DNA from 3 places in the Klebsiella sp. genome. Region 1 is predicted to be linked to each of the others. Evidence: predicted binding sites of a transcription regulator. Region 1 holds the regulator's gene; each other region holds the start of a gene.
The links. The regulator PurR, encoded in region 1, represses purine synthesis genes. The targets are predictions, from matches to a motif close to CANGCAAACGTTTGCNTG.
Positions count from the first base shown of each region.

Region 2: a site for PurR is predicted at 2,815-2,832, ahead of carA (glutamine-hydrolyzing carbamoyl-phosphate synthase small subunit). Genes of this name have one in related genera too.
Region 3: a site for PurR is predicted at 2,524-2,541, ahead of tusA (sulfurtransferase TusA). Genes of this name have one in related genera too.

Region 1 covers NZ_JAPUEW010000042.1:98,472-104,624, reverse strand. Annotated here, with positions in the region: gene QVF11_RS12445 (C40 family peptidase) at 1-208, shown strand, start outside; gene sodB (superoxide dismutase [Fe]) at 522-1,103, shown strand; gene QVF11_RS12435 (MFS transporter) at 1,181-2,347, opposite strand; gene cydH (cytochrome bd-I oxidase subunit CydH) at 2,515-2,604, opposite strand; gene purR (HTH-type transcriptional repressor PurR) at 2,901-3,926, shown strand; gene punR (DNA-binding transcriptional activator PunR) at 3,945-4,856, opposite strand; gene punC (purine nucleoside transporter PunC) at 4,978-6,153, shown strand, end outside.
Region 2 covers NZ_JAPUEW010000011.1:103,415-109,567, forward strand. Annotated here, with positions in the region: gene carB (carbamoyl-phosphate synthase large subunit) at 1-1,432, opposite strand, end outside; gene carA (glutamine-hydrolyzing carbamoyl-phosphate synthase small subunit) at 1,448-2,596, opposite strand; gene dapB (4-hydroxy-tetrahydrodipicolinate reductase) at 3,053-3,874, opposite strand; gene citG (triphosphoribosyl-dephospho-CoA synthase CitG) at 4,123-5,016, opposite strand; gene citF (citrate lyase subunit alpha) at 5,052-6,153, opposite strand, start outside.
Region 3 covers NZ_JAPUEW010000079.1:132,235-138,387, forward strand. Annotated here, with positions in the region: gene zntA (Zn(II)/Cd(II)/Pb(II) translocating P-type ATPase ZntA) at 1-2,116, shown strand, start outside; gene tusA (sulfurtransferase TusA) at 2,220-2,465, opposite strand; gene QVF11_RS23875 (7-cyano-7-deazaguanine/7-aminomethyl-7-deazaguanine transporter) at 2,757-3,422, shown strand; gene QVF11_RS23880 (DcrB family lipoprotein) at 3,496-4,053, shown strand; gene QVF11_RS23885 (MFS transporter) at 4,054-5,274, opposite strand; gene QVF11_RS23890 (AI-2E family transporter) at 5,555-6,153, shown strand, end outside.

The DNA.
Region 1 (6,153 bases):
CGGTGAGCTGCAAAACGGTGATTTAGTCTTCTTCCGCACCCGTGGGCGCGGTACCGCCGATCACGTTGGTGTCTATGTCGGCAACGGTAAATTTATCCAGTCCCCGCGCACCGGTCGCGATATTCAGATAACCTCGCTGAGTGAAGATTACTGGGAACGCCATTACGTTGGCGCGCGCCGCGTCATGACGCCAAAAACCATTCGCTAATTCTGCCTCGTCGCTTCTGCGGCGGGGTAACTCTCTCTTTTGCCACATCTTTTAATTTGCTACTATTACCTTGCGTAATACATGGTTATTGCGCGAACTATACCCAAAATAATTCCAGTTGTATCACAAAACGCTATGCCGTTTTGAACAGCGCTTGCGCTGGCCCCGAAGGGGCGAGGCTTAAGCCGAGTAACGCGGCAACTAAGCGCATCCCCGGGAGCGTACAAATAGTACGTGACCGGGGTAAGTGCAGGCAGCCAACAAAGATGCGGCTGGAAGTATGAAGGGTATAACTATAAAAAGGAGAGTAGCAATGTCGTTCGAATTACCTGCATTACCATATGCAAAAGACGCCCTCGCGCCGCACATTTCCGCAGAAACCCTGGAATATCATTACGGTAAACACCACCAGGCCTACGTCACCAATCTCAACAACCTGATCAAAGGCACCGCGTTTGAAGGCAAGACCTTAGAAGAGATCGTTCGCTCTTCCGATGGCGGAGTTTTTAACAACGCTGCTCAGGTCTGGAACCACACCTTCTACTGGAACTGCCTGGCACCAAACGCTGGCGGCGAACCTGAAGGTGAACTGGCGGCAGCTATCGCTAAATCCTTCGGCAGCTTTGCTGATTTCAAAGCAAAATTCACCGACGCGGCAGCGAAAAACTTTGGTGCTGGCTGGACCTGGCTGGTGAAAAACGCTGATGGTAGCCTGGCGATTGTTTCCACCAGCAACGCCGGTACGCCGCTGACCAGCGATGCAACCCCGCTGCTGACCGTGGATGTCTGGGAACACGCTTACTACATCGACTACCGTAATGCGCGTCCGAACTATCTGGAACACTTCTGGGCGCTGGTGAACTGGAAATTTGTGGCGGCTAATCTGGCGGCATAAAAGCAAACCGCAGAAGGATTGCGCCTTCTGCGGTTATTTTTCACTTCACAGACAATTCACATACTATTCATGAACGATTAGTGGTTAGCAAAAGCCTCTTCTGGCTGCGATCGACCGCTAAAAAACACCAGCAGTAGCGCAACGCCCGCAATGATCGCTCCCATCACGGGTACGAATGCATAGCCCAGCCCACCCGTTATCACCGCACCACCGGCGGCTGCGCCTAACGCATTACCGAGGTTGAAAGCGCCGATATTAACCGACGATGACAACCCAGGAGCTTCGTGAGCCACGCGCATCACGCGCATCTGCAGCGGCGGAACCACGGCAAAAGTCGCGGCACCCCAGACAACCATGCTGATAGCCGCACCAATTTGTGACTGGGCCAGCAGCGGGATCGCCAGCATGATCACCATTAACAGCAGCAGAAAGCCCTTCAACGTCCCGGAAACCGAGCGGTCGGCAAACTTACCGCCAAGGTAGTTACCCAGCGAGAAGCCTACACCAATCAATACCAGCATCGCGGTCACAAACAGTGGCGATGCGTTAGTGATGCTGTGCAGGACCGGTGATATATAGGTGTAAAGCGTAAACATCGCCCCTGCCCCCAGAACGGTGGTCAGCAGCGCTGATAGCACCTGTGGGCGCATCAGTACTGAAAGTTCCTGCTTAACATCAGGCCGCTCACCCGCGCTTCCTTTTGGCAGGGAAAACCACAGGCTGACCATCGCCACCACGCCGAGACCCGCCGTTGCAAGGAACGACATTCGCCAGCCGATAGTTTCCCCCAACCAGGTCGCCGCCGGAACGCCGCCAATGTTGGCAATTGTCAGCCCCATAAACATGGTCGCCACGGCGCTGGCCTGCTTATGCTTCGGCACTACGCTCGCCGCTACTACTGAGCCGAGTCCAAAAAAAGCGCCGTGATTGAGGCTGGTAATAATGCGCGACAGCAGTAGCGTGGTGTAATCTGGTGCAATTGAAGAGAGTACGTTACCGAGAGTAAAAATCGCCATCAGGAAAATCAGCGCATTTCTGCGCGCACGGTGCGAAAGCAACAGAGTCATCAGCGGCGCGCCAACCATCACCCCAATGGCATAGGCACTAATAAGCATTCCCGCAGCCGGAATAGAGACATCCACGCCTTTGGCGATAACCGGTAATAGCCCCATTGGGGAGAACTCGGTAGTACCGATACCGAAGGCACCGATCGCCAGAGCGAGCAGGGGAAAGTTGATTTTCATTCAATGACTCCATCGGGCCGTCTTCAGCGACGGCATCTCATCAGAAGCCAAAAGCATGACATCAATCACAGAAAAACAAAAGTAAACGAAATGGCAAAATATTTTTGCGAAATTGATAATAATGGCGGAAAAAGAAAAGGGAGAACGATGCCTCCCTCATATTGGAATTAGTGCAGTATGGCGGTCAGCCCTGCGGCGACAATCAAACCCAGAACAATAATCGTCGTTGTCAGCGAAAACTTTAAATCTGTATCCATCAATTTTTCCCCTTGATTATCCCCACATGAAAAGTGAGCTTGCTCATTTTTACATAGATTAGCGCAAATATCTTCCGAGATTTAGAGGGATGCACATTTTTGCTCTTCCCCTTTGCCCCAAGATCGGACAAAATCCCACGCTAATTTGAAAGCGTATCGGCCATTGACCCCTTCCTGTCGTTCTGTGTCGTTTTCCCGACGTGATGTAATGATTAATTTTGGCATCAGGGTGTGTACAGGCAAACGTTTACGTACCGATAAACGGACGATCAGGTCAAGGTCTGGAGTGAGAAGTAATGGCAACTATTAAAGATGTAGCGAAGCGCGCAAACGTTTCCACTACAACAGTATCACATGTAATTAACAAAACGCGTTTCGTTGCGGAAGAGACGCGCAACGCTGTGTGGGCTGCGATTAAAGAACTGCACTACTCCCCCAGCGCCGTTGCTCGCAGCCTGAAGGTTAATCACACTAAGTCTATCGGATTGCTGGCGACCAGCAGTGAAGCGGCCTATTTTGCCGAAATTATCGAATCCGTTGAGAAAAGTTGCTTCCAGAAGGGCTATACCCTGATTCTCGGCAACGCATGGAACGATCCGGAGAAACAGCGCGCCTACCTGTCAATGATGGCGCAGAAGCGCGTGGACGGCCTGCTGGTGATGTGTTCTGAGTATCCTGAGTCGGTATTGAGCATGCTGGAAGAGTATCGCCATATTCCGATGGTCGTGATGGACTGGGGTGAAGCAAAAGCCGACTTTACCGACTCGGTTATCGATAACGCCTTCGAAGGGGGTTATATTGCCGGGCGCTATCTGGTGGAACGCGGTCATCGCGAAATTGGCGTGATCCCCGGCCCGCTTGAGCGGAACACCGGTGCCGGCCGCCTGGCCGGCTTTATGAAAGCGATGGAAGAAGCGCAGATCAACGTTCCTGAAAACTGGGTAGTGCAAGGTGATTTCGAGCCGGAATCCGGCTACCGCGCGATGCAGCAAATCCTCAGCCAGCACCATCGCCCGACGGCGATTTTCTGCGGCGGGGATATCATGGCGATGGGCGCTATCTGTGCGGCTGATGAAATGGGTCTGCGCGTGCCGCAGGATATTTCGCTGATCGGTTATGACAATGTGCGCAACGCCCGCTACTTCAGCCCGGCGCTGACCACCATCCATCAGCCAAAAGATTCTCTGGGCGAAGCGGCCTTCAATATGCTGCTGGACCGCATCGTCAACAAGCGCGAAATTTCCCAGTCTATTGAAGTACATCCGCGCCTGGTCGAACGTCGATCCGTGGCCGACGGCCCGTTTGTCGATTATCGCCGTTAATTCTCCTCGCGGGGCCGGCTATTCCGGCGCCCGCAGCCACTCCCTGTTCAGCGTTTCACTGTCGCCAAGGTAATCCAGCAGCCACATCAGCGCCGGTGAAGCGTCGCTTTGTTGCCACGTCAGGCAGCAGGCCGCATCAGGGAATGGGTTTTCCAGCGCCAGAGCCGTCCATTCTCCGCTATCAATTCGCTGCTGTGCAAAATGCTTTGGCACCATGCCAACACACAACCCTGCGCTGAGGCAGGTCGCGGAAGCGTCCCAGTCTGGCACCACCACCCTCTTCTGATTATCCAGCAGCCATGTCGTGCGTTTCGGTAGCGAGCGCGAAGTATCTTCCCGTACTAGCGACGGCCAGTTGCGTAACACATCGTCGCTTAGCGGGCCGTCCATTTTCGCCAACGGATGATCGCTGGCCACCACGCAATCCCAACTCAGCATCCCCATATCGCGAAACGCATAGCGCCCGCCGACGGGAATTGAGCGCGTCGCACCGATAGCTAATTCCACGCGGCCATCAGCTAACGCATCCCAGACACCGTTGAATACCTCCTGAAAGACAATCAGTTCAACGTCATCAAAATGACGATAGAAATCAACGATCATTTGCCGCATGCGCGCCGGTTTGACGATGTCATCGACAGCAATGGATAGCTGCCCGCGCCAACCGTTGGCTATCTGCTGGCATTGCTGACGAGTGATCTGCATTTTTTTGATAACAGAGCGCCCTTCCTGCAAAAACCAGACCCCGGCCGGGGTTAATTCGACATCGCGGTGACGGCGTTCAAAGAGCGGAACCGCCAGCCACTCTTCCAACTGACGCACGGTATAACTCACCGCTGAAGGTACGCGGTGTAGCTCCTGCGCCGCTGCGCTAAAACTGCCGTTACGCGCGACAGCATCAACCACCTCAAGTGAGTATTCTGACCACATATTCTGCCTACAAAATTTTTGAATCCACCTGACAAATATTAGCGTTTCACAAGCCCGAATGCACTCCCTACACTCTGCCGCACCGTACCTGCATCAATAACAAGAGAATTTTATGCAACAATTGCAACAACCTGGGAAAGGATTTTTAGTTTGGCTGGCCGGGCTCAGCGTGCTCGGCTTTCTGGCCACCGATATGTATCTGCCGGCTTTCGCCGCGATCCAACAAGATCTCAACACTTCAGCGGCTTCAGTCAGCGCCAGCCTGAGCTTGTTCCTGGCAGGCTTTGCCATTGGACAGCTTTTTTGGGGGCCGCTCTCCGACCGTTACGGACGCAAGCCGGTACTGCTAAGCGGCCTGGTCATTTTCGCTATCGGCTGTCTGGGGATGCTTTGGGTGCAAGATGCCACACTGATGCTGGCGCTGCGCTTCATTCAGGCGATTGGCGTTTGCGCCGCCGCCGTGACCTGGCAAGCGATGGTGACCGATTACTACCCAGCCCATCGCACAAACCGTATTTTTGCCGCCATTATGCCGCTGGTGGGCTTGTCTCCAGCACTGGCGCCGCTGCTCGGCAGCTGGCTGCTGGTTCATTTCGAATGGCAGGCTATTTTCGCCGTTCTGTTCGCGATAACCCTGTTACTCATGCTGCCTGCCCTGCGTCTGAAAGCGGCGAAAAAGACGGTTGTCGGCACCCAGCAGAAGCTGACTTTCCTTGCCCTACTACGCTCGCGCGAATACAGCGGCAACGTGCTGATTTATGCCGCCTGCTCCGCCAGCTTTTTCGCATGGTTGACCGGCTCGCCATTTATTCTTCACGAGATGGGCTACAGCCCGACCGTTATCGGCCTGAGCTACGTTCCGCAAACTATTGCGTTTCTGGTTGGCGGTTACGGCTGCCGTGCGGCTTTACAAAAATGGTCAGGGCAGCAGATCCTGCCGTGGCTGCTGGTGATTTTCTCCATCAGCGTTGCCGCTACCTGGCTGGTAGGTTTACAGGCTAATGCCACGCTTGTCGGATTAATGATTCCGTTCTGCGCAATGGCGGTGGTAAATGGCGGTATTTATCCTATCGTCGTTGCTCAGGCGCTGAAGCCGTTCCCGCAGGCGACCGGTCGCGCCGCAGCTTTGCAAAATACCTTACAGTTGGGTCTTTGCTTTATCGCCAGTCTGCTGGTTTCTACGCTGATAGCAACACCGCTGCAAACCACCACCAGCGTGATGCTTATCTCCATTGTACTGGCCGGTATCGGTTACCGTATGCAGTACAAGGCCACTGCGCTGGCAACAGAATCGTCA
Region 2 (6,153 bases), on a different contig from region 1:
CAGCCACTTTCTCTTCCAGACGCACCAGCTCTTCAATCTGTACCAGGAACCAGCGGTCGATATTGGTCAGGTTGAACACGCCATCAACGGACAGACCGGCGCGGAAGGCGTCAGCGATATACCAGATACGCTCGGCACCAGCATCTTTCAGCTCACGGCGAATCTTGGTCAGCGCTTCAGGGTCATCCAGGCTCACTTTCGGGTCGAAACCGGTCGCGCCCACTTCCAGACCGCGCAGCGCTTTCTGCAGGGACTCCTGCTGGGTACGGCCAATCGCCATGACTTCACCGACAGATTTCATCTGCGTGGTCAGACGGTCGTTAGCGCCAACGAATTTCTCGAAGTTGAAGCGTGGAATTTTCGTCACAACGTAGTCGATGGACGGCTCAAACGACGCCGGAGTACGGCCGCCGGTGATGTCGTTCATCAGCTCGTCGAGGGTATAACCCACCGCCAGCTTTGCCGCCACTTTGGCAATCGGGAAGCCGGTGGCTTTCGAGGCCAGCGCCGAAGAGCGGGAGACGCGCGGGTTCATTTCGATAACGATCAGGCGGCCATCTTTCGGGTTCACCGAGAACTGAACGTTAGATCCGCCGGTTTCTACGCCGATTTCACGCAGCACCGCCATCGAGGCGTTACGCATGATTTGGTACTCTTTATCGGTTAAGGTCTGCGCTGGAGCTACGGTGATGGAGTCGCCGGTATGGATGCCCATCGCATCGAAGTTTTCGATAGAGCAGACGATGATGCAGTTGTCGTTTTTATCACGCACCACTTCCATCTCGTACTCTTTCCAGCCGATCAGCGATTCATCAATCAGCAGCTCGTTGGTCGGCGAGAGATCCAGCCCGCGCTCGCAAATTTCTTCAAACTCTTCGCGGTTGTAGGCGATACCACCACCGGTGCCGCCCATGGTGAAGCTCGGGCGGATGATGCATGGGAAGCCAACGTCAGCGGCAACCGCCAGCGCTTCTTCCATGGTGTGCGCGATACCGGAACGCGCGGTGTCGAGGCCGATTTTCTTCATCGCGACGTCGAAACGGCGACGGTCTTCTGCTTTATCAATCGCGTCGGCGGTAGCACCAATCATGGTCACGCCGAACTCTTCCAGCACGCCCTGACGCTCCAGCTCCAGCGCGCAGTTCAGCGCGGTCTGGCCGCCCATGGTCGGCAGAACCGCATCCGGACGCTCTTTTTCGATGATTTTGCGTACCACTTCCCAATGAATCGGCTCGATATAAGTCGCATCGGCCATTTCCGGGTCAGTCATGATGGTCGCCGGGTTGGAGTTCACCAGAATGACGCGATAACCCTCTTCGCGCAGCGCTTTACACGCCTGCGCGCCGGAGTAGTCAAATTCACAAGCCTGGCCGATAACGATCGGACCAGCGCCAAGAATCAGGATGCTTTTTATATCTGTACGTTTTGGCATTTTGTTTGCTCCTGATTATTTTGCTGAAGAACGGTAGTGCTTAATCAATTCGATAAAGTGGTCGAACAGCGGCGCGGCATCGTGCGGGCCCGGGCTCGCCTCCGGGTGTCCCTGGAAGCTGAATGCCGGTTTGTCGGTACGATGAATCCCCTGCAGGGTGCCGTCGAACAGCGACTTGTGGGTCACGCGCAGGTTAGCAGGCATCGAGGCTTCATCCACCGCAAAACCGTGGTTCTGCGCGGTAATCATCACCACGTTGTTATCGATATCCTTAACCGGGTGGTTACCACCATGGTGACCAAACTTCATCTTGATGGTCTTCGCTCCGCTCGCCAGCGCCAGCAGCTGATGGCCGAGGCAGATGCCGAATACCGGAATCTCGGTTTCGAGGAACTTCTCTATTGCTTCGATGGCGTAGTCGCACGGAGCCGGGTCGCCGGGGCCGTTAGACAGGAAGATGCCGTCCGGATTCATCTTCAGCACCTCTTCAGCGGAGGTCTTCGCCGGCACTACCGTCAGACGGCAGCCTCGGTCGACCAGCATGCGCAGAATGTTGCGCTTAGCGCCAAAATCATAGGCCACAACGTGGAACGGCAGGTCGCTTTCTGCTTTGGCTTCCGGCAGGTCACCCGCCAGAGTCCAGCTACCTTGCGTCCAGCTGTAGGTTTCTGCGGTAGTCACTTCCTTCGCCAGATCCATCCCGTTCAGGCCCGGGAACGCTTTCGCTTTTTCCAGCGCCAGCTGCGCATCCGGGCTATCGCCCGCAATAATGCAGCCGTTCTGCGCACCTTTCTCACGCAGCAGACGGGTCAGCTTACGGGTATCGATATCGGCGATCGCCACGATGTTATGGCGCTTCAGATAAGAAGAGAGGTCTTCAGTATTGCGGAAGTTGCTGGCAATCAGCGGCAGGTCGCGAATGACCAGGCCCTGCGCATGTACCTGAGAAGATTCTTCATCGGCGGCGTTAGTGCCGACGTTGCCGATATGGGGATAAGTCAGAGTGACGATTTGGCGGGAATAGGAAGGATCAGTGAGGATTTCTTGATAACCGGTCATTGAAGTATTGAAAACGACTTCCCCAACCGCCGTGCCGGTAGCCCCAATGGCCCGACCGTGAAACTGGGTTCCGTCTTCCAGAACCAATAGCGCTGACTTAATCAAAACACCCTCCAGAGAATATCCACTCACTTTATTTGCATATTAATTCATAATGCAGATCTGAATCAATGCAAATCTGTTGCCCGCAGAATTTTGGCAAACGGCGGCATTCTGGAGAGATGGCGGGTAAAAGTCAACTTAAAGCGGATATTTTTAATCTCATTTCAGGAGACTATTCAGTAATACCTGTCTTAATGGGCAAAAAGATCAACTAACTCGCCTGGGAAAACGCTTGCGGGGCCGGATTATTGTAAAATTATTGAAGGGAGAACAAAAAAGTAGACCAGATGGTCAAAATTTACAATAAAACAACAAGAAACACGGAGATAACATAATATTTTGAAGCTTTGATGATAAAAATATAAAAATACTGGAAAAATAAAAAGGGCAATAAAATATTGCCCTTTGCAATCAATTACATATTGAATGCAATAACCACATCACGATGGGTAATAATCGTTATAAAGAGTTCAGTTCAAGCACATCACGCATATCAAAAAGACCGTTTTCTTTACCTTTCAACCATAATGCAGAGCGAACTGCACCATTTGCAAAAGTCATACGGCTGGAGGCCTTATGGCTGATTTCGATACGTTCGCCGATATCGGCAAACATCGCCGTATGCTCACCGACGATATCTCCAGCGCGTACAGTGGCAAAACCGATCGTGCCCGGCTCGCGTTCACCGGTGTAGCCTTCGCGACTGTAGACCGCACAGTCCTTCAGATCTTTATCCAGAGCACCAGCAATCGCCTCGCCCATTGCCAGCGCCGTACCTGATGGAGCATCGACTTTGTGACGATGATGCGCTTCGATAATTTCGATATCGGTGTAGTCGCCCATCACCTTCGCCGCCTTCTCCAGCAGCTTTAACATCACGTTGACGCCGACGCTAAAGTTGGCAGCAAACACAATGGCGATTTCCTGCGAAGCATCACGAATCGCCTGCTTCCCGGCATCATCAAAGCCGGTGGTGCCGATCACCATCCCTTTACCGTGTTGACGGCAAAAAGCGAGGTGGTTCAGCGTGCCTTCCGGGCGGGTAAAATCGATGAACACGTCGAAATCATCTTTTACCGCCTCAAGGCTGCTTTGCACCACAACGCCCGACTTACCCACGCCCGCCAGCTCGCCCGCATCGCTGCCAAGTAGTGAGGAGCCTTCACGTTCCAGCGCCGCGCCAAGCGCCGCGCCGTCCATTTGCTGTACCGCCTGGATTAACTGGCGTCCCATCCGGCCGCCCGCGCCCGCGATGGCCACGCGGATTTTTGCATCATGCATAGCTATTCTCTTTTGTTAACACTACGTAAATTGTTTTCAGAGTAACCAGCCCATCGATGAGCCGCTACTCAAAAACACCGATAATTAGAAATTTATGACAAACTGCCGCCGATATCAGTAAAAACTATACGATTGTGCCGGGAATCGGCCAAAGGGCAGTGAGAAGGGATGAACAAATGGGGGCTGGAACCCCGGTTCGGCCATTTGCAGGTCAATCCGGGGTCAGCTATCGATGAAAAACCGAGCAATTAATGCAGGAACAGCTCTCCTGGAGGAAAGCCATACAGGAACCAGGTCACCGCCAGCAGATCGGCACTGCCGCCAGGGCTAAGATGGCGAACAATCAGCTCATCATCCAGCTGACGCAGCGCTTCCAGCCCGCCGTCGGCCAGTACCCCACCTTCCCACAGCAACTTTTGCGCCTGCTGCTGAACAAAGTTGAGCCCTTCCAGCCCGCCGCGTGAAACCAGGTTGGTATCGTCATTCCACGCCATCAGATGCAGCAAGGTCTGTAATAACGCCAGATTGGTGTCGCCGGTATCTTCCATCACGCGATTAAATACCGGCATCGCCTGAGTGCGCACGGTACGAAAGCCGCTTTCAGCTTCACCCCGGGCACCAGATAGCCCGTAGCGCAGGAAATGCGCCTCGCCTTTGCTCACCTTCTTCCCTTCCGAGGCGGAAAGCTCGCGCCCAACCACGCCGCGACAGAATCGGGCAACCTGATCGCAAACCCGGTGCTGTTCAACCGGCTCCCCTCGGGCAACCAGCCTTCCTGCCGCCGCGCTGAGCAGGCCAAAAGCGAAGATCGCCCCGCGATGAGTATTCACCCCTCCGGTGACTTCCAGCATATCCGTCTCGCAGGCCATGCCCACCGGACGCAGCATCATCAGCACCTGTTCCGGTGTGATATTGGCCGTGTCGTGCCCCATAATGAAAAACTTCTCCATCCATGGGGCGACAACCGCCGTACTGGCTTCAAATGACGCCAGATCCATATCCTGATGCGCGCCGGTATTACGGATATCCACCAAGCCCGGCTTCGGCGTCAGGCGAACTTCCGTCAGCAGCGCCCGCTCCACGCGAGAAACGATATCCTCCGCCGCGACCGTTTGACGACTCAACTGGCGATGCTGGCTCATGATCACTTCGCTCATGCCTTCTCTCCTCGATGCGTTTAGCTGGCGGTTTTAACCTGATGAATCACGTCAATCACCGAACCATCGCGATAGCGCACGACGGCCACCACCCGATCGGTAAATTCGATCGACTCAGGTTTACCAGTCAGAAGCTCGGCGCGCTGTTGTAGCTCTTCAATAGTCATCAGCGGGATACCGGCGCTGCGCAGGTTATCGATCAGATCCTGACGCGCCGGATTCACGGCGATACCGTGGTCGGTCACCAGCACATCTACGCTGGCCCCCGGCGTGACGCGAGTCAGCACCTTCTCCACCACGCACGGAATGCGCCCGCGCACCAGCGGCGCGGTTATAATAGTTAAATCAGCCCCTGCCGCCGTATCGCTATGGCCACCAGATGCCCCACGCAGCACGCCGTTGGAGCCGGTCATCACGTTGACGTTGAATCCGGTATCAATTTCCAACGCACTCAGCATCACCACGTTCAGGCGCTCGCAGGAGATACCTTTAGAACTTGGGTTCGCGTACTGATTAGCAGAGATTTCGATATGGTTCGGGTTATTCGCCAGCGAACGCGCAGCATCGCCGTCGAAAGACTGGGTATCCAGCAGTGCTTTAATCAGACCCTTTTCATGCAGATCGACCATCGTGCCGGTGATCCCGCCCAGACCAAAGCTGGCGGTGATCTCATTACGACGCATCTTATCTTCGAGGAAGCGGGTTACCGCCAGCGACGCGCCGCCGGTACCGGTTTGCAAAGAGAAGCCGTCTTTGAAGTAGCCAGAATGTTCGATCACTTTTGCTGCCTGGCGGGCGATCAGTAGCTCGCGCGGGTTGCTGGTCAGGCGGATCGCCCCAGCGGTGATTTTCGCCGGATCGCCAACTTCCTCAACCTGTACGATCAGATCAACCTGATCCTGCGCGATACTAGCCGGGTAGTTCGGATAATCCACCCACTCTTCGGTCAGCAGCACCACGCATTTGGCCGCGTCAGCATCCACTTTGGCGTAGCCGAGCGAACCGCAGCGCGATTTGCCGCTAAAGCCGTTGGCGTTGCCATACTCATCGCAGCACGGCACCCCAAGGAACGCCACGTCAATATTCAGTTCGCCGGTTTGCACTAAATGCGCACGACCGCCG
Region 3 (6,153 bases), on a different contig from region 1:
CTCGGACCACGCCTGCAGCACCGAAACCGCCGCTGAAAACGAAGCGTTGAATCACGCACGCTATAGCTGGCTGGTCGAAGGTATGGATTGCGCAGCCTGCGCTCGCAAGGTCGAAACCGCCGTTCGCCAGGTGCCGGGTGTCAGCCAGGTTCAGGTGCTGTTTGCCACCGAAAAACTGCTGGTTAACGCTGATGGCGATGTCCGCCCGCAGGTCGAAAGCGCCGTTCGCGCCGCAGGATACAAACTGCGTGATGAAAGCGCTCCGCAGCAAGAGGAACAGACTTCGTGGCTGCGCGAAAATCTGCCGCTTATCACTCTGGTGGTGATGATGGCACTAAGCTGGGGACTCGAGCAGTTCAACCATCCCTTTGGCGAAATGGCATTCGTAGCCACCACTCTTGTTGGCCTGTGGCCCGTCGCCCGTCAAGCCCTTCGCCTGATCAAAAGCGGAAGCTGGTTCGCCATTGAAACCCTGATGAGCGTCGCGGCCATCGGCGCGCTGTTTATCGGTGCGACCGCCGAAGCGGCAATGGTGCTGCTGCTGTTCTTGATTGGCGAACGTCTTGAAGGCTGGGCCGCCAGTCGCGCGCGTCAGGGGGTTAGCGCATTGATGGCGCTGAAACCCGACACGGCAATCCGCGTTCGCGATGGCGTCCGTGAAACCGTCGCCCAGCGCGATCTGCGCCCCGGCGACATTATTGAAGTCGCCGCTGGGGGCCGTCTGCCTGCTGATGGTCAGTTGCTGTCTCCTTTCGCCAGCTTTGATGAGAGCGCCTTAACCGGTGAGTCCGTACCGGTAGAACGTAATGTCGGTGAACGGGTGGCGGCGGGCGCAACCAGCGTCGATCGTCTGGTCCAGCTAACGGTTATCTCAGAGCCGGGCGATAGCGCCATCGACCGTATTCTTAAGCTCATTGAAGAAGCGGAGGAGCGCCGCGCGCCGATTGAGCGTTTTATCGATCGCTTTAGCCGTATTTATACTCCAGCGATTATGGTCGTCGCCCTGCTGGTCGCCATTGTGCCACCGCTGCTGTTTGCCGGTGCCTGGCTGCCGTGGATCTATAAAGGCTTAACGCTGCTGCTGATTGGCTGCCCTTGCGCGCTGGTCATCTCCACCCCGGCGGCGATTACCTCCGGGCTGGCGGTAGCGGCGCGTCGCGGCGCGCTGATTAAGGGCGGCGCGGCACTGGAGCAATTAGGCCGCGTACGCCAGGTCGCATTCGATAAAACAGGTACCCTGACTATTGGCCAGCCGCGCGTGACCGCCGTTATCGCCACTGTGGACATCGCCGAAAACGATCTGCTGGCGCTGGCAGCTTCCGTGGAACAAGGTTCCAGCCACCCGTTAGCCCAGGCCGTCGTGCGTGAGGCAGAACAACGCCAGCTCGTCATTCCAGCAGCGCACGCCCAGCGCGCGTTGGCTGGTTCCGGCATTGAGGCTCAAGTCAACGGTCGTCAGGTGCTGATTTGCGCCGCCAGCAAAAATAGCAACCCGCAGTATGAGGAACGTATTCAGCAACTGGAAAGCGCCGGGCAAACGGTGGTGCTGGTGATGCGCGATGAGGTATTGCTGGGGATTCTGGCGCTGCGCGATACGTTGCGCGACGATGCCCGTCAGGCAGTGGATGAACTCCATCAGTTAGGCGTTCAGGGAATCATACTGACCGGTGATAACCCGCGCGCGGCGGCGGCCATAGCCAGTCAATTAGGGCTGGAGTTCCGCGCCGGGCTGCTGCCCGCGGATAAAGTGCAGGCGGTGATGGCGCTTAATGCACAAGCACCGCTGGCGATGGTCGGCGACGGGATCAACGATGCTCCGGCAATGAAAGCAGCGACCATTGGTATCGCTATGGGTAGCGGCACCGACGTCGCCCTGGAGACCGCCGACGCAGCGTTAACCCATAACCGCTTAACCGGGCTGGCGCAGATGATTTCGCTGGCCCGCGCCACCCACGCCAATATTCGGCAGAACATCGCCATCGCACTGGGTCTGAAGGGGATCTTCCTCGTCACCACCCTGCTCGGCCTGACCGGCCTGTGGCTGGCGGTGTTGGCGGATACCGGAGCGACGGTGCTGGTCACCGCCAACGCATTGCGGTTGTTGCGTAAGAAGTAGTATCCACCCCGGGGGCGGCGCAGAGCGCCTTGCCCGGGCTACTGGCTGGTTTTTGTAGCCCGGACAGCTGCGCAGCACCGCCTCCGGGGAAACCTGAAGCAGATCAGTGGCTTTTACGAATCAGATAACGGTACGGCAGCGCCTCGGTTTCCTGCGCCAGCAGCTCGTGTTCCATAAAGCGGCAAAAACCGGGGATATCGCGGGTGGTTGCCGGATCGTCGGCGACAATCAGCAGCGTCTCGCCCACCGGCATCGTACGCACGGTCTTACGCACCATCATCACCGGTTCCGGGCAACGAAGCCCCTGCGCATCAAGAGTATGGTCAGGGCTGGAGAAAAGTTCGCTCATTTTCATCTCATATCAACAAAACGCCCCTAGTTTACCCCCAGTTCATCAGTACGCAAGCCAGGTTAACGTTTGCGCGAAAAACAACCATTGCATTACGCACCCAACGCAGTATCATGCAGCCGTTTTTATTGGGTTCCCTCACCCCAACTCTCTGGCCCTAAATAATTCGAGTTGCAGAAAGGCGACGACGCAGTGAATTCCCTGGAGCTTACCTAAGTAAGTGACTGGGATGAGCGAGGAAAGTTAACGCATCTGCAGCTTGAAGTATGACGGGCATAAAAAGGTCACAATATGAGTCCGTTTACTACCGTACAGCGTAAAAAAGCGCTGATCTGGCTATCGCTTTTCCATCTGCTGGTCATCACTTCCAGTAACTATCTGGTGCAGCTACCGATCTCCATCTTTGGTTTTCATACCACCTGGGGCGCGTTCAGCTTTCCGTTTATTTTCCTTGCCACCGATCTTACGGTGCGGATTTTCGGCGCTCCGCTGGCGCGACGCATTATCCTCGCGGTCATGATCCCGGCGCTGGTGATCTCCTATGGCGTTTCTGCGCTGTTCTATATGGGTGAATGGCAAGGTTTTGCCGCCTTAACCAGCTTTAACCTGTTTGTCGCTCGCATCGCCGCCGCCAGCTTTATGGCCTACGCGCTGGGGCAAATCCTCGACGTCCACGTCTTTAACCGCCTGCGTCAAAACCGTCGCTGGTGGCTGGCGCCAACGGCATCGACCCTCTTTGGTAACGTCAGCGATACCCTGGCCTTCTTCTTTATCGCCTTCTGGCGCAGCCCGGACCCGTTTATGGCGGCGCACTGGGGAGAAATCGCCATCGTCGATTATTGCTTCAAAGTACTGATTAGCATCGTTTTCTTCCTGCCAATGTACGGCATGTTATTGAATATGCTGCTGAAAAAGCTGGCAGATAAATCCGATTTATCGGCATTGCAGCCAGGTTAAGAGTACTCACAGAGTGATGTGATAAGATACGGGGATGAGCCGTTAATGGCCGTTTATCGAAAGGAAGATGTCAATGCGCAATTTGGTTAAATATGTCGGTATTGGCCTGCTGGTTATGGGGCTTGCGGCCTGTGATAACAGCGACACAAAAACGCCGACTGCCGGGGCTGCTGCGGAAAGTAACGCCAGCGGGCAACCTATTAGTCTGCTGGATGGCAAACTGAGCTTCTCTCTACCGGCTGGTATGACCGACCAGAGCGGCAAGCTGGGCACTCAGGCCAACAATATGCACGTCTACTCTGATGCCACCGGCCAGAAAGCGGTGATTGTGATTGTTGGCGACAGCACCAATGAAGACCTGGCCGTGATGGCGCAGCGTCTGGAAGAGCAGCAGCGCAGTCGCGATCCGCAGCTGCAGGTCGTGACCAATAAATCCGTTGAGATTAAAGGCCACACTCTGCAGCAGCTGGACAGCATTATCTCTGCTAAGGGTCAGACCGCATGGTCTTCCGTACTCCTCGGCAAGGTTGACGACAAACTGCTGACCCTGCAGGTTACGCTACCGGCGGATAACCAGCAGCAGGCGCAGACCGAAGCGGAAAACATCATCAACACCCTCGTCATTCAGTAATTACTGGCCTGACGCTGCGGCCTCCGGTTCACCGACCGGAGGCCGTTTTTTTAACCGCCACCCCAACAGCAACGCTACCGCCACCAGCCCCGCCGCCGCCAGATAAATCGAAGAAATCCCCGCCCATGCCATCAATAATCCGGCAAGCGGACCGGTGATCCCCAATGAGAGATCCATAAACACCGTATAGGTTGCCAGCGCCGATCCCTGATTCTGCTGCGGCACGGCCTTCACCGCCACCACACCAAGCGCCGGGAATACCAATGAGAAACCTGCCCCGGCCAGGAAGGTCCCGATTTTCGCCATCAGCGTCGTCTCCGCCAGTCCCACCAGCAGCAGCCCAATAATCTCAACCACAAAGCAGATCATCGCCACATTCAGCCCGCCAAGGCGGTTGATTCCGTTGGGGAACAACAGACGAGTGCCGACAAACGCGCAGCTAAACAGCGTTAACGCGAAAGCCGCGCCATCCCAGCCTTTGGCGTCATAAAACAGGGTGATAAAGGTGGCGATAACGCCAAAACCGGCCGAAGCCAGGGCCAGCGCCATCCCGTAGAGCCAGACCCGCCCCAGCACCGCGCGAAACGACATCGCTTTGCCCTTGCCCGCTTTCACCGCTGCGCGCGGCAGTGCGCACAGTACCGCCACCAGCGCCACCGCCATAATAGTGAACGCCAAACCGTGCAGGCCGATAAGGGAATAGCAAAGCACGCCAAGCGGTGCGCCCATCGCCATTGCGCCGTAGGTCACGATACCGTTCCACGAAATCACTCTACCGATATGCAGCGAGCCGACAACACCGACGCCCCATAGCGTCGAACCTGTGCCTGCAAAGCTTTGTCCGATTCCCAGAATAATGCGCCCAAGGCACAGCAGCGACAGGCTAACAATGGGCCAGCCGTCGCTGAACGCCGCCAACAGGTAGCACAACCCGCTCAGAAAGCAGCCGCACAGACCAAAAACGACGATTTTTTTCGGCCCCAACAGGTCGGCATAGCGCCCGGCATGAGGACGGCTAAGCAGCGTAGCGAAGTATTGAAGGCTAATCACCAGCCCGGCCCAGAAGGCGCTAAAGCCCATTACATCATGAACATAACCCGGCAAAACCGCCAGCGGCAGCCCAATCGTCATGTAGCTGGCAAAATTAAAGATAACCACCGAGACAATCCGCAGATTGAGACGCAGTCCATTGAGTGCCGGTTCGGCAGCGGCTTCAGGCATGGGTTCCACCAGTTTTTTACAACAGTGTTTCATTTTTACCATGCTGCACGCTTTAAATCAGCAGCCAGATTAGGAATATCGGAAACAAGCCAGCCGCTACACTTAGAGCCTATCCCAGTAGGCGTTATTGGCGCAGACAGTTTGAACACGGACAGCGCGCAAGAACCGGAGCGTACACGTAGTACGTGAGGATTCTGAGCACTGCCCAAGTTCAAAATGACAAGTAAAATAGCCCTAATGGGGTGGGCTCTTAATGAAAATCATAAGAAAGGAACCGTTAATGACAACCCCTCAGCCCGATAAAACGGGCATGCATATCCTGCTCAAGCTGGCATCGCTGGTGGTTATCCTCGCCGGGATTCATGCCGCAGCGGATATCATCGTACAGCTATTACTGGCGCTGTTCTTCGCTATTGTCCTTAATCCTCTGGTGAGCTGGTTTATCCGCCGCGGCGTCCGTCGCCCGGTGGCGATTACGATTGTGGTGTTAGTGATGCTGATTGTTCTCACCGCGTTAATTGGCGTGCTGGCCGCATCAGTTAACGAATTCGTCGCGATGCTGCCGAAGTACAATAAAGAGCTGACGGCGAAAGTCCTGCGGCTGCAGGAGGCGCTGCCATTTTTACATATTCATATGTCCCCGGAACGTATGCTGCAGCGCATGGATTCTGACAAGCTGATGACGTTCACTACCGCCCTGATGACCGGGCTTTCAGGCGCTATGGCCAGCGTCATTTTGCTGGTCATGACCGTGGTCTTTATGCTTTTTGAAGTCCGCCATGTGCCTTATAAACTCCGCTTCGCCCTCAATAACCCGCAGATCCATATAGCCGGGCTGCACCGGGCGTTAAAAGGCGTTTCGCACTATCTGGCGCTGAA